2 regions of the Bradyrhizobium sp. WSM4872 genome follow, and region 1 is predicted to be linked to the other one. Evidence: predicted binding sites of a transcription regulator. Region 1 holds the regulator's gene; the other holds the start of a gene.
The links. The regulator LexA, encoded in region 1, represses DNA repair genes until DNA is damaged. The targets are predictions, from matches to a motif close to TGTTCNNNNTGTGTTCNG.
Positions count from the first base shown of each region.

Region 2: recA (recombinase RecA) is a predicted target of LexA. The motif match lies at 1,860-1,877, and genes of this name have one in related genera.

Region 1 covers NZ_JBVVPT010000003.1:43,818-51,339, reverse strand. Annotated here, with positions in the region: gene AC0L3C_RS05885 (DUF6680 family protein) at 210-848, opposite strand; gene AC0L3C_RS05880 (hypothetical protein) at 817-1,152, opposite strand; partial or broken gene AC0L3C_RS05875 (ComEC/Rec2 family competence protein) at 1,558-2,934, shown strand; gene AC0L3C_RS05870 (hypothetical protein) at 3,073-3,510, opposite strand; gene lexA (transcriptional repressor LexA) at 3,984-4,685, opposite strand; gene AC0L3C_RS05860 (molybdopterin molybdotransferase MoeA) at 4,861-6,072, opposite strand; gene AC0L3C_RS05855 (hypothetical protein) at 6,282-6,473, opposite strand; gene AC0L3C_RS05850 (HAD family hydrolase) at 6,628-7,260, opposite strand; gene AC0L3C_RS05845 (alpha-hydroxy acid oxidase) at 7,269-7,522, opposite strand, start outside.
Region 2 covers NZ_JBVVPT010000002.1:309,977-317,498, forward strand. Annotated here, with positions in the region: gene AC0L3C_RS04610 (DUF2798 domain-containing protein) at 254-511, shown strand; gene AC0L3C_RS04615 (hypothetical protein) at 1,223-1,390, opposite strand; gene recA (recombinase RecA) at 1,952-3,040, shown strand; gene AC0L3C_RS04625 (hypothetical protein) at 3,140-4,126, shown strand; gene AC0L3C_RS04630 (hypothetical protein) at 4,208-5,128, shown strand; gene gcvP (aminomethyl-transferring glycine dehydrogenase) at 5,262-7,522, opposite strand, start outside.

The DNA.
Region 1 (7,522 bases):
TTCAGGCACTGGATGCTGCAGGTCACGTGGCCGTCAGCCAGCCATTCAGCAGGAGAGCGGGGCGGATAGTGACCGGCCCATTTTGTGTATCGACGGCGAGCACGCATGCCGCCATCAAAGCGGCATCGTCAGTCTCTCGCAAATAATCGATTCCTAGTAGGTCCAAGCGATCGCGAGTTACTGCCGGTCGTGGGTGTGGAAAAGCGGTCTCACTGTGGAGCGGGTGGATAGGGACTGCGTCCTTGCTGCGCAACCGGTGTCGCTGGCTGCGGTTGCCCCTGTGCGATGAGCAGTGTCCTTTGACCATTTAGAAGTGCAAGCATTGCAGTTCTGAACGCCTGGACTTCATTTTGCTCAGTCTGCCAGCCAAATGGCACGTAGGCGAGCCGATCAAGCTCATGCCGGTCTATGGTGACTCCTGTCGCCTTAGCAATCGTGTGCAGGAGGTCAAAGAACAGATCAGTTCGTCTTGTCATAAAATTATCGAGCTGATTGCCCGGCGCCGGTACCGCCTCGGAAAGATTACCCATGTAGGCTTTATAGGCTTGCAACACATCGGCGTGGTCGAAAAACTCAAGCTGCACTTGATTGAGCGCGCCGACGTGGTCCGCATTCATGACCATCTTTCGCGTTCGCATCAGTGCTGAAAGAATAACGCGTTTTCTCGCATGGGCGTCGCGTTCGAGGTCTTTCTTCCTGGTTATTTCGACCGCTTTGATCGGTCCATAGACAATCGCAACGATGGTGGCGAAGAGGATCAGAAAATTTATGCAATCCGCAAGCTTCAATGTCCAGAACGGTTCTGCCGGCATATTTTCACCAATCGCGAAGTTTCTGAAATTTGGCATTTACGGGCCCGAGAGGAGTAGCAATCCCTATGATCTGCCCGTTTGAAAAATCCGGTGGTAAGGAAAATTCAAGTGGAATTCGCTGATCTGTCGATGGAGCATCAGCACCGGTTATGAGTTCGGGAGAGCCTGCCGGGATTGTGTAAACGACTGTGCACTTCCAACCTTCTGTGGTTTTGCTGACCTTCCCGTCGTATTTCAATCCGCCAGCGTCTACTCCGATTAGGTCGGAGCCGCGGATTGCAAACAACAGAAGGCTCGACCCAGCGCGACCCGTGAGATAGGCGACATAAAACCCTTCCATCCAGGACTCCTCGAATCAGTGCAGCCACGATGGCACGCAGAACGCGCGTTTAGATCCAAATTCTACTTTATCCGTGTAATTCACAGCCCGAGCCATCTCATGACCACCTGAGAAATAGGCGGGCCCGCGCTTGACGTGGCCACCCAGGCGAGAGTCTGATCCTCCAATGGGGCAACATCAGCACGACATCGACGATCTCGCGCGCATGGAGCGCATCTGCCTGGAGCTCGCCGGCGGCTCGACCATGCCGGAGGAGCGGGCAGGGCTCGAGTTTATGGCCAACTGCTATCGAGCCGAAGCGACTTGCCTTCAAGGTCGCTTCCCATCTGCTTCCCAATCCGGATTTTTGGGAAGCAATGGCGCCATAACGCGCTGTATTTCCTATATAAAATCTTTGCTTGACCGATCTCCGGTTATCACATGGCCGTCGTTGCCGGTGTCGTGTTCTTCGCGGTACGCGCGCTGCTCGCTCTGATTCCGGGACTGGCGGCGGGCTTCGCCATCAAGAAATGGTCGGCCGCCGCCGCGCTGGTCGCTGCTGCGTTCTACCTGCTGCTGTCGGGCGCGGAGGTCGCGACGCAAAGATCGTTCTTCATGACGGCGGTGGTGCTGATCGCGGTGATGGTCGATCGCCGCGCCATCACCTTCCGCACGCTTGCTGTGGCTGCGCTGATCGTGCTGGCGGTCGCGCCGGAAGCGCTGGTGCATCCGAGTTTTCAGATGTCGTTTGCGGCAACCCTCGGCCTGGTGGCGCTGGTGCAGATCGGCATGCCGAATTTGTTTGCCTCGCCGGACCATTCGGCGACCGCGCGCATTGCGATGTGGGGCGGCCGCGAGATCGCGATGCTGTTCATGGCTTCGCTGATTGCGGGACTTGCGACCACACCCTACGCCGCTTTCCACTTCCACCGTGTCACGCCGTTCGGCGTGCTCGCCAATCTCGGCGCGATGCCGGTGGTCTCGGCGCTGGTGATGCCGGCGGGACTGTTGGGGCTGCTTGCTGCTCCGTTCGGGCTGGACAGCGTGTTCTGGTGGCTGATGGGGATCGGCATCGACTGGATGGTCGCGGTCTCGCGCTGGGTCGCGGCCTTGCCGGGCGCGGTCGGCCGCATCCCGGCGTTCGGAATCGCGCCGCTGATCGTGGCGAGCCTGGGAATCATCGTGCTGGGCTTGTTGCGGACGCCACTACGCTGGTCCGGCGCCCTGGTGCTGCTGGCAGCGATCCTCTGGGGACTGTCGGCGCGGCAGCCCGACATCCTGATTGCCGGGGATGGCGCGAGCGTCGCCGTGCGGGGCAAGGACGGATATCTGCACCTGATCAGGACGAACAAGGACAGCTTTCTGCTGAGGGAATGGCTCGCTGCCGACGCCGATCCCCGCGATGCGGGCAGAGCCTCGCTGGCCGATGGCGTGTCCTGTGACGAATCCGGCTGCGTGACGCCACTGGCCGACGGGAGGCTGGTCGCGCTGGCACTCCGCGTCGACGCTCTCGCGGACGATTGCAGTCGGGCCGTGCTGGTGGTGACGACACGTCCCGCGCCGCCCGATTGCGCCGCGATGGTGGTCGATCGGCGGCGGCTCGCCAGCCAGAGCGCGCTGGCGCTGGCGCAGCGTGGCGACGGTTTTGCGGTTCAGGCGGTGAGGGCGAGAGGCACGAGCCGCCCCTGGTTGCCGGCCGGCGCCGGCGAGGGTGATTTCGACGGCAGCCTCGCGCCAAAGACGACCGCGTCCCGCATCAAGGACGCAACGCCGGCGGAGACGGACTTGCAGGCCGACGATTGATCTGATGGTGCGGAGCAACGCAGTGGATCGGTGCGTCCGCTCGGATTCGCTGGGCGCAAACTACACCATCTCGCCGGCCACGGCCGGCGATGGCGATTCAATCCTGACCTCCGACCTCGTAGCCGGAGGGCGGCTGTTTCAGCCGATCGGCAGGTGCGTGACGGTCGGCTGCCTGCTGTCGGCGATGATCTGCGCCTTGTGCTCGCGCTCGGTGACCGACTGAGTCACCGGCAGTTGCAGCACGGTCGCTCGCTGGCCTTCGACGAGCTGCGTCACCAGGACATATTTGCCGTCGGGGAATTCGATCGCGTCGTGATGGCGGTCGGGAACGTGCGGATCGATTTTGCCGAACTTGCCCACGCGGGAATTGATGGTGCGCGTCCAGATCCAGCGATTGTCGTAGCGGACGTCGTCGGCGAAGGCGAGCTCCGTTCCCGGCAGCAGGCAGACGGCAACGGATGGATCGGCTGCGGAGGCGAAGCCGCGCGTCGAGGTGCCGCGGAAGCTTGTCGTGACGATCGTCTCGCCGACTTCGGCGGGGCGCGACGCGACGGCATGTAGGCTGTAGTCACACATCGGGTGCTCCTCATGCTGGGATAGCAACCCGCGTCTCTTATCGAGGCGCAGGCCTCTATCAGAGTGGAAGCACGAAAGCTCTGCTTGGTTGTGGGCAAATCTGCGGCTGGCTTCCGCAAGCCGCGATCACATTATCTTTCCCGAATTCAATAGGAACAAAGCCCGTTGCGATGCATTCGGGAGGCGCATGCGCGAATATTGCCGGCTTGGCTGCGGCGGGCGAACTTGATCGCTGGATGGTGTTTCCTCGAACACGCGAGCCGCGACGCGGTGCCATTTGAAGCGGTGCTGTTTCGGTGCTGTTTCCTGGGCGTCGCGAGGAGCCAGCGCCGGAGGAGGGGCCGGATAGTCTGTGCAGAACCAGAACGACTATCCAGCCGGAGCGGACGATGATCCGCTCCAATCTCTGACCGGCGATGCCGGTCGGAAGCGCGCGAGGCGCCAAGCACTTCAGGTATGAAGCACTTCCGGTATCAGTACTTCCGGTAAAGCCCGATCAGCTTGCCCTGAATCTTCACCCGGTTGGGCGGCAGGATGCGGACCTCATAGGCTGCGTTGGCGGGCTCGAGCGCGATCGAGGCGCCGCGACGGCGGAAGCGCTTCAGCGTCGCTTCCTCGTCGTCGATCAGCGCCACCACGATGTCGCCGGTATCAGCGCTCTCGTTGCGCTGGATCAGCGCCATGTCGCCGTCGAGGATGCCGGCCTCGACCATGGAATCACCGCGTACTTCGAGCGCGTAATGCTCGCCCGAGCCGAGCATGTCAGGCGGTACGCTGATGGTATGGCTGCGGGTCTGCAATGCCTCGATCGGCGTGCCGGCCGCGATGCGGCCCATCACCGGCACCGCCACGGGACGTTCGCCCTCGTCAGCGGGCAGGCTGGAGCCCGCACGCACCTTGCCGAGATTGCCCTCGATGACGCTCGGCGTGAAGCCGCGGCGGCTGCCGGCGGCTGCCTGGAGCTCCGGCAGCTTGATGACTTCAATCGCACGGGCGCGGTTGGGCAGGCGTCGGATGAAGCCACGCTCCTCGAGCGCCGTGATCAGGCGATGGATGCCCGACTTCGAGCGCAGGTCGAGCGCATCCTTCATCTCGTCGAAGGAGGGCGGCACGCCGCTTTCCTTCAGACGTTCACTGATGAACCGCAGAAGCTCGTATTGTTTGCGCGTTAACATCTCGACCAAAGTCCCCCGGTTGATGTCGTCCGATTCCGAGACGCTGAATTCGGCCATAAGCCGCTACATGCTCGAAACAAATCATGAACGGACACTATATGTTCGATACATGTTCCGCAACTGCTTAATTTACCGTGAACAGAGCAAAGTTCGCGGAACGCGCATTGCCGGACGCTCAGACGGGGAGCCGCAACACTTCGCAAGCCGTGCCGGCTTCGGCCTTCGGCGCGAACGGTGCGCGCACGAGAAGTACCTGTGCTGCAGCGAGATTCGCAAGCAGCGAAGAGTCTTGATGATTGACGGGAAGAACGACGCGTGTGCCATCGTCACGCTCCTCCAGATGCGCGCGCAGATAGTCCTCGCGCTGGTCGTTGGCGCCGACGTCGCGGCCGAGCACGGCGCGTTCACGGCGATGGTGAATCACCGAACGGCCAGACAGGACGCGAATCAGCGGCACCATGAACAGGAAAGCGCACACATAGGACGACACGGGATTGCCCGGCAGGCCGATCACACCCATTGCGCCGAGCCGTCCGTGCATCATCGGCTTGCCTGGCCGCATCGCGATCTTCCAGAACGCTATCGCGATGCCTTCGTCCCGCAGCGCCTGCTGGACCAGATCGTGGTCGCCGACCGATGCGCCGCCGGTCGTGATCAGGACGTCGGCGCCGCTCTCACGGGCGCTGCGGATGCCGGCGGTGGTCGCCTCCAGCGTGTCGGCGGCAATACCGAGGTCGATGGTCTCGGCGCCCTCGCTGCGGGCGAGCGCGTGCAGGGCGTAGCCGTTGGAATAGACGATCTGGCCGTGGCCGGGCGTGGTGCCCGGCATCACCAGCTCGTCGCCCGTGGCGAGAATCGCGACTTTCGGACGCCTGAAAACGGCAAGGTGCGGATGATTCATGCCGGCGGCGAGCGCGAGGTCGCGCTCGGTGAGACGGCTTCCCTTGCGCAGGAGCACGTCGCCCTCGCGGAAATCGATACCGGCTGGGCGGATGTGCCGTCCGGCGATCGCGGCTTCCTTGATCGTGATACGTTTGCCGGCGACAACAGTGTCTTCCTGGATCACGACGGCATCCGCGCCACCGGGAATGACGCCGCCCGTGAAGATCCGTACGGCCTCGCCGGCGCCGACCCTCCCGGCGAACGGTCGGCCCGCCGCGACTTCGCCGATGACGGTGAGCTCCGAATCGATCGTCGCGGCGTCGGCCGCCCGCACCGCGTAACCGTCCATCGCCGACATCGCCTGCGGCGGCTGCGTGCGCCGCGCCGCGACGTCACGCGCGAGCACGCGATGGTAGGCCTCGTCGAGCGAAATCATTTCTTCCGGCAGTGGCTCTGCATCCGCCAGCACCGCGGCGAGCGCGTCGGAAACCGGCATCAAGGCCACGGCGAAAACTCCTGCTCGGCACGTTCGGGCGAATGTTCCGCAAGTCTTCTAGCCGAGCGCGGGCGCAGAGGCAAAAACGGGGGCAGTCATCCCGCCGCTTCGCATCGTTCCGGAAGCCGGGATCAAGCGCGTCGCGGCATGATCCGAAGAACGTGAGAGATCGGCAGGAAAGTGGTCATCGAAGCCACGAAATCACCGGCCTGCATCGATCAGCTGCCTGCCTGCCCGGATGTTACGTCGGGCGCCTTGGATCCCTTATCCTTGTCGGGCAACGGATCGGCCTGGGATTTCAGATCGGCGGCCTTGCTCACAAGCTTGGCGGAAAGATCCGAATCTGAAGTTGTCCTGGCGAATTCAAGAAGAAGAGAGGCCTGCTTGGTGAGGTAGGTCTTGCCCAACACGATGATGCATCCGTCCGTAGAAGTCCCAGCGGACTCTAAGAGTCCGGAAGGCGGTATTCCGTTCCGGGAACTCTGTACAAAAATGCACAAAGTGATCGGGTTCCTCAATTTTTTCAAAATTGTTCCCGTCGGGTTTCGCGACGACAGATAGTCGTCAGATGCCCAATGCCTTCAATGCGTTCCCGACGTCCCGGGGCGAGGTCACATGCACCGCCGTCAAGCCGCGCGCCCGCGCTCCCTCGATATTTTCGGCAAGATCATCGAAGAACACGATACGCCCGGCGGGCACGCCGATCGCCGCAACGACGTGGTCGAAGGCCTTCGCGTCCGGCTTGCGCAGGCCGATGCTGGACGACAAATACAGCTCGCGGAAATGGCCGAGGAGGTCGGCATATTCCCTCGAGAAATGGTCCACGTGCGGCCGGTTGGTGTTGGAGAAGGCGTAGAGCGGGATCTGCTTCGCTGCCCGCGGCAGCAGCTCGGCGATATCAGGCATTTCGCCGGCGAAGATCGCGTTCCAGCCTTCCAGGAACTGCGCATCCGAAATGCCGATTCCGAGCGAGGCTCGCAATGAGGCGAAATAGTCCTCATCGCTGATCTTCCCCATCTCGTGCAACCGATAGGCTTCGCTGTCCCGCACATAGCGCGCGACGATGGATTCGGGCTCGCAACCGGCATGTCCCGCCCAGCAGGCGATTGCCTTGGAGAAATCGATATCGAGCACCACGCGGCCGAGATCGAACAGGAGCGCATCCGCAGCTCCGGGAGACAGCGATGTCACCTGCATCCTTTCACTCAGTATCGATATGGCTCGTGGTCGAACAGCGGAAACGCGCTGAACACACTCGGCGCGTTGGTTGCGGTCGCCTGGTGCAGGCAGGATTTGTTGACCTCGGCGAACGAGGTCGCACCCAGGAGGCCGAGACAGCGCAGCACTTCGTCCTCGAGCAGCTCCAGCATGCGCGCCACGCCGGCTTCGCCGGCGGCCGCCAACGCCCAGCATTGCAGCCGGCCGATGCCGACGAGGTCGGCGCCCGCCGCGATTGCCT
Region 2 (7,522 bases), on a different contig from region 1:
CCCACGATTCACTTCCATCACTGAGAACATGCTGGGCGGCATAATATTCCAGCGAAAGCTCAATCTGTCGGTAGGCCCCGGATACCTCACGGCTATCCCGCAAACGCACGCACTGCCGCCCAGCGGCGGCGCGAGGCCTCTCCCGTGGTTCTCCGGCCAAGAACAGAGTTCCTGGGATGGGTAAGGGCGCCTTCCGGAACGCGGCGGCATGTGCCTTGCTTGGTTCGATGACGGTCAGCAACATGGGCGCGTCATGCCGGGCATTCCCCGCCGCTATTCTCATTTCGTGTTCGGAATCATCCAGTCCGGACTGACCTCGCTGGTCGCCGCGGGCATCGCCAGCCTTCCTGTAGGGAACGCGCTGGACTTCCTCGCGCACTGGATGGTGTCGTGGCTGATCGCATGGGCGGCGATGCTGCCGATCGTGTTGCTCGCGGCGCCGGCGATCCGCGCCTTCTCGCTGCGCCTGACGCGGGAGGAGGGCGGTTCGCAAACCGGCCGGCCGGCATGAAAGGCGGCATGAAAATCGGCATGAAAAAACCCCGCTTGGAGAACCAAGCGGGGAGAAGGTTATTGGAGGCTGAGGTGCTGGGCTGCAACACCATAGCTAGGCGACCCTAGCCGGCTCAGCTTACGACAGCCTGACAAGGCCCGCCGGCGGCAGCGAAAGCCAAGAGCGCGGGGCCGCACACTGGCCCCGCACCGGTCCCAATTTCGACATCCGTTCGCACAACTCAGGACACAACCGCAGGCGAGATTTCGCAATGACGGTGCTGCCATGGGGGAAACGTGGCGTGCCGGCAACGGGGTGGCATCATGGACAACGTAGAGCGGTCATTCGCCGCCGCGACGGCGGCTGGCTTCGTCGTGCTGGTGATCGGGATCGGGTTGCTGGTTCTGCTGTAGGCGGTGTTGGCTGCGGGAGACGGCTCCGGGGTGGAAAGGCCCATGCGCGCCTTTCAAAAACACGAAAACAACCCCATGCACAGTAGCCCGCCTACAAATTCCCTCGTTTAATCAATGGCTTACTTGTAGTATTTGGATACCATATCGGCTCGGACTCGCCTCCATGGCGATCCGAATCTCGATTCCTGTGCCGATTCCCTGAGATCAACGGGCGGCCGCTCCGGCACTGTCGCCAGCGCGTTGCCGCTGGCGAACATCGCCACGCCTGACGCGTCGGCCGGCTGGCCTCGGCTCCTACGCCCTCGTCCCGACGGCCTTAGTGAACCTTGATCGCGTCCAGCGGCAAAAGGAGTTCGGCGGCACGCTCGTCGCGGTCCTTCTTGCGGAACTCGTTTTCCTTGCGCTCGAACTTGCTCATCTCCTCCCGCGCCGCCTCCAGCAGCGGAATGCGCCGGATCGTATCGTGATGCGTGTTGTCCGTCATGACTGAAGTCCCCAGAGTTACGGTCCCATCCAAGAGAAGACCGCAGACCGCGAAAGGTTCGGTGCCGCAGGATTGCGGAATTCTGACGGCGCGCAGGGCATCCGTCTTTGATGCGTGTCAGAGAGCGCCAAGATCCGGGTAGTGGCCTGTCCTAAGCCCCAGTGGCCTAAGTTGAATTTGGCAGCGGCCTGGTTTGATCCATATCAGGTGCTCCGGTCGTTTCTCCGCGTACGGATTGTTCGTTCAATCTGGCAACGGAGCCACAATGAAACCGGATCGGGATCATGCAACGAAGCATGGGAAGTGCACTCGATGCGACGCTGAGATCGTGAGGATCACAGAGATTGCCGATCCGAGGACAGGTCGGATGTTCACAATTGCTGAATGTCGAAACGGGCACCTGACGTGGGATCCTAAGTAAGGCCGCCTCAGTGGGCGGCCGCTTTGGCAAAAGAACATATTGCGAACCTAGAACAAATAGGGTACATTGATTTTATCGCCGCGCCGCCTCGCCAGCCGTTTGTCCCTCTAGCGAATCCTCGCCATAAGGAGCACGACCCAATGTCCACCACTGCCCTGCGTATCGTCGAAGGATCTTCCATGGACAAGAGTAAAGCTCTGGCCGCCGCGCTCTCCCAGATCGAGCGGCAGTTCGGCAAGGGCTCGGTGATGAAGCTCGGCAAGAACGACCGTTCGATGGATGTCGAGGCGGTCTCCTCGGGCTCGCTCGGGCTCGATATCGCGCTCGGGATCGGCGGCCTGCCGAAGGGACGCGTCGTGGAGATCTACGGGCCGGAATCCTCGGGCAAGACCACGCTGGCGCTGCACACGGTTGCGGAAGGGCAGAAGAAGGGCGGCATCTGCGCCTTCATCGACGCCGAGCACGCGCTCGACCCGGTCTATGCGCGCAAGCTGGGCGTCAATATCGACGAACTGCTGATCTCGCAGCCGGACACCGGCGAGCAGGCGCTGGAAATCTGCGACACGCTGGTGCGCTCCGGCGCGGTCGACGTGCTGGTGATCGATTCGGTCGCGGCGCTGGTGCCGAAGGCCGAACTCGAGGGCGAGATGGGCGATGCGCTGCCGGGTCTGCAGGCCCGCCTGATGAGCCAGGCGCTGCGCAAGCTGACGGCGTCCATCAACAAGTCCAATACCATGGTGATCTTCATCAACCAGATCCGCATGAAGATCGGTGTGATGTACGGCTCGCCGGAGACCACCACCGGCGGCAATGCGCTGAAATTCTATGCCTCCGTCCGCCTCGACATCCGCCGCATCGGCGCGATCAAGGAGCGCGACGAAGTGGTCGGCAACACCACGCGCGTCAAGGTCGTCAAGAACAAGCTGGCGCCGCCGTTCAAGCAGGTCGAGTTCGACATCATGTACGGCGAGGGCGTCTCCAAGATGGGCGAGATCCTCGATCTCGGTGTCAAGGCCGGCATCGTCGAGAAATCCGGCGCATGGTTCTCCTATGACAGCCAGCGTCTTGGCCAGGGCCGCGAGAATTCGAAAGCGTTCCTGAAGGCCAACCCCGACATCACCGCCAAGATCGAGACCTCGATCCGCCAGAACTCCGGCCTGATCGCCGAGCAGATTCTCGCCGGCAGCCCCGAGCGTGACGCCGACGGCGAGGAGCCGGGGGACGAGTAAGCTTCAACAGTAGAGTTTTTCGCGAGGAGCGGGCGCTGAGGACGTTGAGTTGCCGACGTCTTCGGCGCCTGTTTCGTTTTGCGTGGGGTGAGCGGGGCCATGAAGAATGTGATCCTGACCAGTTCGTCCGGAAGCGGGCTCGCCCGATCGGGTTTGGCGGAGCTTGTCATTTCATCCTCGTTTCACTTTGAGTGGGGACCGCTGCCCTCGCCCGAGAAGCTCGCAGCCTTTTTCGCGGCGCGTTCGGCGAATCTCGGGCCAGGTGATCATTGGTCTGACTGGGGCATCCGGTGGCCCAAGGGCATCAAGGACCGCAAAGACTTGTCCCTTGCGGACTTCTGCGAGCAATATGACGTGGTTGAACTTTGGTTCGACCCAGCTCCCCGGGATCAATTGCAGCTCGTCTGCCTGCTGGACCACCTCAGCTCCTGCTCCTCGCTGGTGCCAAAGCTTAAACTTCGACTTGTGGCATCCGAGCTGACGACGGAACGCGGTGAAGATCTCGCTGCGTCCGAGCCGCACATTCATGTCGTGCCTGTTAGGGCCCAGGAGTTCGAGACTGCCCGGTTGGCGTGGTCGGCCTACCGCGCGACGACCCCTGAGGCCTGCGTCGATCTCCTTCACCAGGATCTCAGTGCATTGCTGATGCTGCGCCCGGCCTTGCTCGATCTCCTAGCAGAACTCCCGTCGCCTTCGACGGGACTCGGTGCGACGGAGATGCGGTTCTTGGAGATGCTTGCCAGAGGGTTTGCGAACACGGGTGCGTTGTTTCACCTGCGCTCGCATCGGCGCACGTTCGTGTTTGGAGAGACTGAGTTGGGTCGGTTGCTCGACGGGCTCGCGCTCGGCCCCAGGCCCGCAGTGGCCGGATTGGACGACGAACTGCGCACGATCGACCGCGAGAATCACAGGGATCGGCATGCCGCATATGTCCGCAGCCGACTGTCACTGACCGAGTTCGGGGAGGCCGTCCTGGCTCATCAGGAAGATTTCAGTCGCCACAACCGGATCGACCGCTGGTGGGGCGGCACGCACCTGACCAACGATCGGCTGTGGCGTTACGGCCATGTTTTGACGAAGCCTTGAGACCACGGCATGACCCGGCTAATTGTCACAACCGACTCGTCCATCGCCGGCGCCATTCAACAGGCGGGCCTTGCCGACCTCGTGATTGCGATCGAGCGCCGGCTGGTCTGGGGACCGCTGCCGACCGATGCAGAGCTGGACGCGTTCTTTGCGCCGCGTAGGACGCAGCCTCGCGGGCTTCATTGGCTCGACGATACGCCGTCCTGGCGTCTCGACGGATCAAGCGCGAAGGATCGAGGACTGATCGAACTGCTCGCGGAATATGACACGGTCGAGTTTTGGCGAGGGCCGGAGCCAAATGCGCAATTGATCCTGCTCTGGCTGCTCGATCATTGGGGCCGCCGACACGATGCAAATCCTGGCTTTGTCGTGCGCTCCCTGTTCTTGGGTGTCAGGGATGTCGACCCACCGCGAAGCGAACTCTACCCGCCGGCTGTCGCGATCACAGCTCGTCAACTCAAATCGGCCCGCCGTGCATGGCGGGCCTATCGTGCGCCGACCCCGCAAAGGTGGCCGGATCTCTTCAAGACGGATTTGAGCTGGTTGCCACAACTCGGCCCTCACGTGAGGGCTCTGCTCAACGAACTTCCGCGCCCTGCCTCAGGCCTTGGAGCCACGGAAGCGCGGATACTCCAGCTCATCGCGCGAGGCGGCATGCAGCCTTTCGATGTCTTCCCGGGCCATCAGAAGTGCAACGAGCCGGATGTGTATGGTTATTGGGAAGTTGGAGCGCTGCTTGACGGTCTTGCGCGCTGCGAGAGGCCGGCCGTGGCGGGACTGGATGAAGGTCCGTTTTCACTAGAGATGCACGACGATTCAAGTCGCTTCGATCGGTACAAGCGGTCGCAGTTGTCGCTGACCGAGTTCGGCAAGGCGGTGCTGGGAGGCGACCAGGATTTTCGCCGGCACAACCGGATTGATCGCTGGTGGGGCGGCACTCACCTGACCAACGAGCGTCTCTGGCGGTGGGACCCCGAGACGCGCTCGTTGATCGCGCCCTAAATGCGTGTTCCGTGCCGTAAGGTGGGTTGGCGAAGCGTAACCCACCTCTTCCATTTCCTCGGAGACAGAAGTGGTGGGTTACGCCAGCGACTGCGCTTTGCGCAGCCCGCCAGCTAACCCACCCTACGATCCGTCACTCCGCGGCTTCCGCGTAATCGCTCACCGGCGGGCACGAGCACACCAGATTGCGGTCGCCATAGACGTTGTCGACGCGCCCGACCGGGGACCAATATTTGTCCGTGCGCGAGGTGCCCGCGGGGAAGCAGCCCTCGACGCGGGTGTAAGCGCGCTTCCAATCGTCGTCCGCGATGTCGTGCACGGTGTGCGGGGCGTGGCGCAAGGGCGAAGCCTCGATCTTGAAGCGGCCGGCTTCGACCTCGGCGATTTCCTTCCGGATCGCGATCATGGCATCGCAGAAGCGATCGAGCTCCGCCTTGGATTCCGACTCGGTCGGCTCGATCATCAGCGTGCCCGGCACCGGGAAGCTCATGGTCGGCGCGTGGAAGCCGTAATCGATCAGGCGCTTTGCGATGTCGTCGACGGTGACACCTGAGGTCGTCTTCAGCGCGCGGGGGTCGACGATGCATTCATGTGCGACGTGGCCCTTCTCGTTCTTGTAGAGCACCGGGAAGTGCGCATCGAGCCTGGCTGCGACGTAGTTGGCGTTGAGGATCGCGATCTCGGTGGCGCGCTTGAGGCCTTCGCCGCCCATCATCAGAATGTAGATGTAGGAGATGGTGAGGATCGAAGCCGAGCCGAACGGCGCCGCCGAGACCGGCCCCACAGGCGCGTTCCCGTCCGTCGCGGGATGGCCGGGGAGGAACGGCGCAAGGTGCGCCTTGACGCCGATCGGGCCCATGCCGGGGCCGCCGCCGCCATGCGGGATGCAGAAGGTCTTGTGCAGATTGAGATGGCTGACATCGGCGCCGTAATCGCCGGGCCGGGACAAGCCGACCTGCGCGTTGAGGTTGGCGCCGTCGAGATAAACCTGCCCGCCATGGCCGTGCACGATGTCGCAGATCTCGCGAATGTGCTCCTCGAACACGCCATGGGTCGAAGGATAGGTGATCATGACGGCGGCAAGGTCGTTCGAATGCTTCTCGGCCTTGGCGCGGAGGTCGTTGACATCGACGTCGCCATTTTTCTCGCAGGCAACAACCACCACGTCCATGCCAACCATCGCGGCGGAAGCCGGGTTGGTGCCGTGGGCGGAGGAAGGGATCAGGCAGATCTTGCGATGCGTCTCGCCACGCGCCGCGTGATAACCGCGGATGGCCAGAAGCCCGGCATATTCTCCTTGCGCGCCGGAATTCGGCTGCAGCGAGATCGCGTCATAGCCGGTAATATCGCACAGCCATTTCTCCAGGCGCGCGAACAACGCGTGATAGCCACGTGCCTGCTCGCGCGGGGCGAAAGGATGCAACGAGCCGAACTCGGGCCAGGTCAGCGGCATCATCTCGGTGGTCGCGTTCAGCTTCATGGTGCACGAGCCGAGCGGGATCATCGCGCGGTCGAGCGCGAGGTCGCGATCGCTGAGCTTGCGCATGTAGCGCAGCATCTCGGTCTCCGAGCGATGCGCGTGGAACACCGGGTGGGTGAGAAAGGCGGTCGCGCGCTTCAGCGCCTCCGGCAGCGCCTCGCGCGTGGTCGCGTCGATCTCGGCATAGGCAAGCTGGCCACCGAAGGCGCGCCAGACCGCTTCCACGGTCGCCGGCGTCGTGGTCTCGTCGAGCGCGATCCGCAAGCTGTCTTCCCCAACGCCGAGATTGATCTTCTCGGCGGCCGCGCGCGCGATGATCTCGGCACGCTTCGCGCCTGCATCCACGCTGAGCGTGTCGAAGAAGCTGTCGGACTGTAGCGCAAAGCCGAGCTTGCGCAGGCCTGCGGCCAGCACCGCCGTGCGGCGATGCACATTGCGCGCGATCTGCGTCAAGCCTTCGGGACCGTGATAGACCGCATACATCGAGGCGATCACGGCGAGCAGCACCTGCGCGGTGCAGATGTTGGAGGTCGCCTTCTCGCGGCGGATGTGCTGCTCGCGGGTCTGCAGCGCGAGACGGTAGGCCGGCATCCCGCGCGAGTCCACGGAGAGGCCGACGATGCGGCCGGGCAGCGAACGCTTCAGCGCATCGCGCACCGCCATATAGGCCGCGTGCGGGCCGCCATAACCCATCGGCACGCCGAAGCGCTGGGCAGAGCCGATGGCGATGTCGGCGCCGAGCTCGCCGGGCGAGGCGAGCAGTGTCAGCGCCAGCAGATCGGCGGCGATGACCGCGAGCGCGCCCTTGGCCTTCAGGCTGGCGATCGCGGGCCTGAGGTCGCGCACGGCGCCTGACGAGCCCGGGTATTGCAGCAGCGCGCCAAGCACGTCGGTCTTGTCGAGATCGGTGAGGG